2 regions of the Pseudomonas sp. NPDC078416 genome follow, and region 2 is predicted to be linked to the other one. Evidence: riboswitches for the same ligand, from Rfam matches in the RefSeq annotation. Region 2 holds a riboswitch; the other holds the start of a gene.
The links. Region 2 has a riboswitch for cobalamin ahead of ACQKEN_RS09165 (CbtB domain-containing protein). Riboswitches for the same ligand answer to the same signal wherever they lie in the genome.

Region 1: it holds a riboswitch for cobalamin, as region 2 does, so the genes downstream of both, ACQKEN_RS24870 (ABC transporter substrate-binding protein) here and ACQKEN_RS09165 (CbtB domain-containing protein) in region 2, are expected to answer to the same signal.

Annotation. Positions count from the first base shown of each region.
Region 1 covers NZ_JBNNGV010000054.1:5,014-8,412, reverse strand. The annotation lists gene ACQKEN_RS24875 (FecCD family ABC transporter permease) at 1-253, opposite strand, end outside; gene ACQKEN_RS24870 (ABC transporter substrate-binding protein) at 265-1,266, opposite strand; cobalamin riboswitch at 1,410-1,607, opposite strand; gene ACQKEN_RS24865 (aspartate/glutamate racemase family protein) at 1,852-2,574, opposite strand; gene ACQKEN_RS24860 (aldo/keto reductase) at 2,635-3,399, opposite strand, start outside.
Region 2 covers NZ_JBNNGV010000006.1:106,313-109,711, forward strand. The annotation lists gene cobN (cobaltochelatase subunit CobN) at 1-80, opposite strand, end outside; gene cobW (cobalamin biosynthesis protein CobW) at 83-1,174, opposite strand; cobalamin riboswitch at 1,303-1,527, opposite strand; cobalamin riboswitch at 1,653-1,884, shown strand; gene ACQKEN_RS09165 (CbtB domain-containing protein) at 1,982-2,185, shown strand; gene ACQKEN_RS09170 (CbtA family protein) at 2,197-2,916, shown strand; gene ACQKEN_RS09175 (cobalamin biosynthesis protein) at 2,913-3,338, shown strand.

The sequences.
Region 1 (3,399 bases), on a different contig from region 2:
CCGACACCGCCAGCCCTGCGCCGCAGGTGGCGGCCACGATGGCCCGGGTCAGGCGGTAATTCCAGACGATGCCCTCGTCGATCGGGTCGAGGGGAAAGCCTGCGGCCCACAGCTTGTTGGCCAGCACCTGAACGATCACCGGCAGACTGATCGACGTCTCGCCGATGGCTACCCCCGCGAGCACCGCCAACGCGAGCAACGCGATCGCCCAGGCGCCATGCCCGAAGATTCGGACGACGCTCGACCGGGGCATGCTGACTGACGTCATTGCGCGTGGGTGGCCTGGGCCAGTTGTTCGATGCCGTCAAACAGCCGCACGCTGGATTCCATGGCGCTGGCGTCCATGATCACGATGCGATTGTTCTTCACGGCGTCCATGTTGCGGGTGACCGGGTCAGAGCGGAGGAAGGCCAGCTTCTTCTCGTGATCGTCAGCCGGGAAGCGCCGACGGTCCATCCGCGCGATGACCAGCACGGTCGGGTTGGCCTTGGCGATGGTTTCCCAGCCCACGGTCGGCCACTCCTCATCGGAGTCGATGACGTTACGCATGCCGAGGGTGTCGAGCATGAAGTTGGGAATGCCCTTGCGTCCGGCGACGTAGGGGTCGACGTTGATGTCCGGGCTGGAAAACCAGAACACCGCCGAGACAGGCGGATTGTCGTGGGCTTTTGCCTGCGCCACGGCCTGGGCAAGCCGGCTCTGGTAATCCGTGATCAACTGCTCGCCACGGTCCTGTACGTCGAAGATCTGCGCCAGCTGACGCAAGCTTTTGTACAGGGTGTCGATGCGGAAGGCTTCGAGGCGCGTGCCGTCGGCGCCGACCCGGTTGTTCTTGCCCTCGCAGTCGGACGGGAGAATGTAGGTAGGGATGCCCAGATCGCGGAACTGCTCGCGGGTGCCGACCGCGCCCTGTGGCCCGACCATCCACTCAAACTGCACCGGGACGAAATCCGGGCGTTTGCCGATCACCGATTCGAAGCTTGGCGCATTGTCGGCGAGGCGCTCGATGCCGTCGTTGAGGGTTTGGTACTGGGGCAGAACCGGGTTGAACCACAGCGACGTGCCCACCACATTAGGCCCCAGGCCCAGCGCATACAGCATCTCGGTGGCGGCCTGGCCGATGGTCACGGTTTTCTGAGGCGCGTGGGTGAAGCTCAGCGCTTCGCCGCAGTTGTCCACGGTCAAGGGGTAAACCGTCGACGCCGCGAGCGCGGCGGTGGGCAAGGTCAGGGTGACGAGCAGGGCAGCGAGGCGGCGCAGCGGCATGAACAGCGATCTCCAGAAAGCCTGAATGCATGGCGAAGCAGGCGCTGGAAAGTCCATCCCGACAGGCGCCCCAAAGATAAAGGCGCGCACAGCGTGCGCGAACGACGCACGAACGGGAGTCCTTCCCCGGACACCCCGCCGGTGAATGAATATGCTGGCCGGCAGGTCTCCTGACTGGCGCGTCATCGCCGTGCTTCGGCCTTCCCGGGGTTAACCCAGTGGCAAACAGGAAGCAGGGCTCGGCGCCTACAGTTGCGGGGACAGTTCCGTTTCAGCGCGAAGGCACGCGCCTGTGGATTCCCTATTAATTCCGAGTGGAAACCGGCGGCGGGGATACTAAACGATTCGGCGGGTGGAGGCGAATGCAGCGGCGGGAAGGGATGTTGCGCGTGCGGCATCGGGTACATCATCGATTCGAGTACCCGAGCGGATCCGGCACGGTACACGATCCGTAGAAGCCGGCTTGCTGGCGAATGCATGGTGTCAGGCGACAGAAACGTAACTGACCCACCGCGTTCGCCAGCAAGCCGGCTCCTACAGGGCGGCTTCAGCCATTCATTCGCGTAGTGCCCTTGAAGCTCACACCTACAACTTGAACGGCCAGCCGACAATCTTCTTCGGCCGTGGCGTGGCATAGGTCCGCACTTTCGAGGTTTTCAACCCCAGGCGCACCAGCGATTCCGCCAGTGCCACCGCTGCGGTCACGCCATCCACCACGGGCACGCCAGCGCGTTCACGGATGAGTTGATCCAGCCCGGCCATGCCGCCACAGCCCAGGCAGATCACCTCGGCCTTGTCCCGGTTCACCGCTTCGATGGCTTGCTCAACGATCGCCTCGACCGCTCGCTCCGGGAATTCCTCCAGCTCCAGCACGCTCATGCCACTGGCCCGCACCGACGCGCAGCGCTCGTACACCCCGGCCAGCTTCAGGCGGTCTTCGATCAGCGGCACGGTGCGGTCCAGCGTCGTGACCACGGCGTATTTATGCCCCAGCAGCATCGCCAGGCTGGCGGCCGCTTCGGTGATGTCCACCACCGGCACCTCGAGCAGTTCCTGCAAACCTTCGCGGCCATGCTCGCCGTAGCCGGCTTGAATCACCGCGTCATAAGGCCCTTCGTAGGACATGACCCGATCCATTACCGCGATGGCGGCCAGATAACTTTCAAAATTGCCTTCCACCGACTCGGCGCCGAAGCGCGGGGTCAGGCCGATGATTTCGGTGCCGGGGGAGGCCACACTGCGGGCCTGCTCGGCGATGGTCTCGGTCATGGATTCGGTGGTGTTGACGTTGACGATCAGAATTCGCATGGACAGATCTCGCGCAGAAAACAAGGCCGGGCGTCTGGCCCGGCGTCGTTGCCCACGATATCAGTCTTTCATTGGCACGGGCGCCTGCAGGGCAATGAAGCCCTGATCGCGCATGGCCTGCCAGAAACCATCCGGCATCTGGGCGTTGAGCGCGGTGACGTCTTCGATGATTCGCGAGGGCCGGCTGGCACCTGGAATCACGGCTGCCACCAGCGGGTTGGCGAGGACGAACTGCAGCGCCGCCGACTTGATATCGACCTGATACTGCCGGGCGATCTCCTGAATGTGCGCCACCTTGTCGAGCATCGCCTGGGACGCTTCCTGGTATTCGAAATGCTTGCCGCCCACCAACACGCCGGAGCTGTAAGGGCCGCCGACGACGAACTCGGCATTGTGCTGGCGAGCCTTGTCGAACAGCCGTTGCAGCGGCTGGTCATGGTCGAGCAGCGAATAACGACCGGCGAGCAGGAAACCGTCGGGCTGCGCTTCCTCCAGGTCCAGGGTCAGTTCGCACGGCTCGACGCGGTTGACGCCCAGGCCCCAGGCCTTGATCACGCCTTCTTCGCGCAAACGGGTGAGGGCGCGGAATGCCCCGGTGCGGGCGATGTTGAAATGCTCGATCCAGGCATCGCCATGGGCGTCCTGCGCGACGTCGTGGACAAACACGATGTCCAGCCGATCAGTGTTCAGCCGCTTCATACTTGCTTCAATCGAGCGCAGCGTGGCATCGGCGGAGTAGTCGGTGACGATCTTGTTTTTCAGGCCTTCGGCGAACGGACCGCTGCGGGTCTCGGTGTCGATCTCGTCGGAGATCAGCCGGCCGAC
Region 2 (3,399 bases):
AGCTCGGCGGGCGTCTGGCCCAGGTCAGCAATGCTGTCGTCGGGAACGAAGCCGCCGGGCTGTGTACGCAGCAGGTGCATGGTTAGCCTTTGATCCCAGAGACCGCGTCACGCAATGAGACCGCGGCGCGCAATTGCGCTTCGAGCACGCCAGCGTCCAGTTCCTGGCCGATCAGCACCAAATGGGTTTCACGGGCTTCGTCTGTCTTCCAGGCGCGGTCGAAATGCTTGTCGAAACGCGTGCCGACGCCCTGCACCAGCAGGCGCATGGGTTTGCCGGGAATGGCGGCGAAGCCTTTGACGCGAAGGATGCCGTGCTGGACGACGGCCTGGGTCAGGGCATCGAGCAACAGCGATTCATCAGCCTGGGGCAGTGTGATGGAAATCGAGTCGAAGGCGTCATGGTCATGATCGTCAGCGTCGTCGCCTTCGTGGTGGTCGTGGTGGGTCTTGCGGCCATCGATGTGCAGCTCGGATTCCGCGCCCAGGCCCAGCAATACGCTGATCGGCAGCTGGCCCCTGTTCGCTTCGACGATTTTTACTGCCGGCGGCAGTTCTTCCGAGACTTCCGCGCGCACGGCGGCGAGCGCGTCAGCGTCGAGCATGTCGGCCTTGTTCAGCACGACCAGATCGGCACTCGCCAGTTGGTCGGCGAACAGCTCGTGCAGCGGCGATTCGTGGTCCAGGTTCGGGTCGAGTTTGCGCTGGGCGTCGACCTGATCCGGGAACGCGGCGAAGGTGCCGGCGAGCACGGCCGGGCTGTCGACCACGGTGATCACGGCGTCAACGGTGCAGGCGTTGCGGATTTCCGGCCACTGGAAGGCTTGCACCAGCGGCTTCGGCAGGGCCAGGCCCGAGGTCTCGATGAGGATGTGATCGAGGTCGCCGCGACGGGCCACCAGTTCCTGCATCACCGGGAAGAACTCTTCCTGAACGGTGCAGCACAGGCAGCCGTTGGCCAGTTCGTACACACGACCGACGGCTTCTTCTTCGGTGCAGCCGATGGTGCATTGCTTGAGGATGTCGCCGTCGATGCCCAGCTCGCCGAATTCGTTGACGATGACGGCGATGCGTCGGCCTTCGGCGTTGTCGAGCATGTGCCGCAGCAAGGTGGTTTTACCCGAGCCGAGAAAGCCGGTGACGATGGTGACGGGAAGTTTGGCCAGTGTTTTCATCGGTTGCCCTCAGGCATGCGGCAGGGCAACGAGGACGAAAACAGCGCAGGGCCGGCGGAAGCAGGCGCGCGGTTCGATTCGCCACCGGATCACCCCGCCCGGTTGTAGTGGAATTCCTCGGCCGCTTGCAGGCGGTCCGATTCGAGGCAGGTCTCCTGGCTCACGGCGGCCGGTCGCTGACAGGCATCGTCAGGCGACTGGCATTCATCGCGCCTTCCCGCTCGCGCAGTGGCTGTGCAATGAAGCTGTCCGTTTACAGTTGCGGGGGCAGCTGCGGCTTGAAACCGCATTCCCTTCTTAGCGCCGGTGGCCTTCATCCAGGCGGCCGGCGAACCTCAAGTGCGCAAGGCTACGCAGTGACTGGAAGTCGGTCAATCGCGCTGTTGCAACGATTGCTACGCCAATTTACGCATCGATCGCCGCATCCACTGATGCATGGACTGACGGGTCGATTGACGCGTGAAACAGCCCGTGGTCTCCTACACACCTTGTTACGGGTGCCCTTCACAGGGTGAAACGGGAAACCGGTGCGTGCAGACCTTCGGGTGTGTATCAGTCCGGTGCTGCCCCCGCAACGGTAAGCAAGTGAAGAATCAGATCCACTGTGTCGGCAACGACATGGGAAGGGGATTCTTGAAGGCACGACGGCTTAACGGCTGTTGCATGCGCCCCTCGCGAGCCCGGAGACCGGCCCGATAACGTTACCTAACAACCCGCGGTGGGCGGGCGCTGTTGATCGCTGCCGGCCTTCGCCTGCGGTGTCTTCGCGCCTTTCCGTCCGCTGAATCCACTTCAGAGGGAAGCGCCATGTCCATCAGCACACCCCGCCAGACGTCCGGCACCACCATCACGACGGTTGTTACCGCCACCCTGAGCCAGCGCCTTGTCGCCGCGGTCAGCGCGATGTTTCTCGGCGCGTTTCTGGTCTACTTCGCCGGCTTCTCCCATATCGATGCGGTGCACAACGCGGCACACGACACCCGTCACAGCTCCGCCTTCCCCTGCCATTGAGACCTGCCGCCATGTTCAAGCGAATCGCGCAAACGGCCGGGTTCACCGGACTGCTCGCTGCCCTGTTGTTGACGCTGTTGCAAAGCTTCTGGGTCGCGCCTTTGATTTTGAAGGGAGAGACCTACGAGAAAGCACCCGCCGTCGAAATGCACGAGCATGCCGAGGGCGCCATGGCCGGTCACGTCCATGACGAAGAGGCGTGGGAGCCCGAAAACGGCTGGCAGCGCGTGCTGTCGACCGCGGGCGGCAATCTGGTGGTGGCAGTCGGTTTCGCTTTGATGCTGGCAGCGCTGTACACCCTGCGTACGCCGATGAGCGCTAGAGAAGGCGTGCTCTGGGGATTGGCCGGTTATGCCGTGTTCGTGCTGGCCCCGACCCTCGGCCTGCCGCCCGAACTGCCCGGTACCGTCGCGGCGGACCTGACGCAGCGGCAGATCTGGTGGGTCGGCACTGCCGCTTCCACGGCTGTGGGCCTGGCGCTGATAGTGTTTGCTCAACACTGGCTGCTGAAGGCAGTGGGTGCAGTGATTCTGGTGGTGCCGCACATTGTCGGCGCGCCGCAGCCGGCGGTGCATTCGGCACTGGCCCCGGAAGCCCTCGAAGCGCAATTCAAGATCGCGTCGCTGCTGACCAATGCTGCGTTCTGGATTGCCCTGGGCTGGATCAGCGCCTGGCTGTTTCGTCGCAGTGATGCACCCGCGACGCGACCCGGTCTGAACCCCGCCCTGTGAATGATGTGCGCGATCGACAGCTGTGGGTGGTCGGCCTCGGCTGCCAGCGCGGCTGTTCGGCACTGGAGCTTCGGCAATTGATCGAAGACAGTTTGCCGGAGTGTCGGCTTGAACCGCAGGACATTGCCGCCCTTGCCTCGATCGACGGCAAGTCGGATGAAGCGGGGTTAACGGAACTGGGTCATGGGCTGGGCCTGACGATCGGGTTTTTCAGTGCGGCTGAACTGGCAGGTTACGAGACCCAGCTCAGCCATCGATCGGAGATCGCTTTCGAGCGCACCGGTTGCTACGGCGTGGCTGAAAGTGCGGCACTGGCAATGGCGACCCGTTTGACCGGCTCGCCGGCGACGCTGATCATCCCCCGCCGAAAAAGCCCCCACGCGACATTTGCGCTGGCGAGTGCACAGCGTGCCAACACGTGATAAGCGCTGGACGCGGGCTTTTAGTGGGACCGGCTTTAGCCGGGAAGGCGTCAGGCGTCAC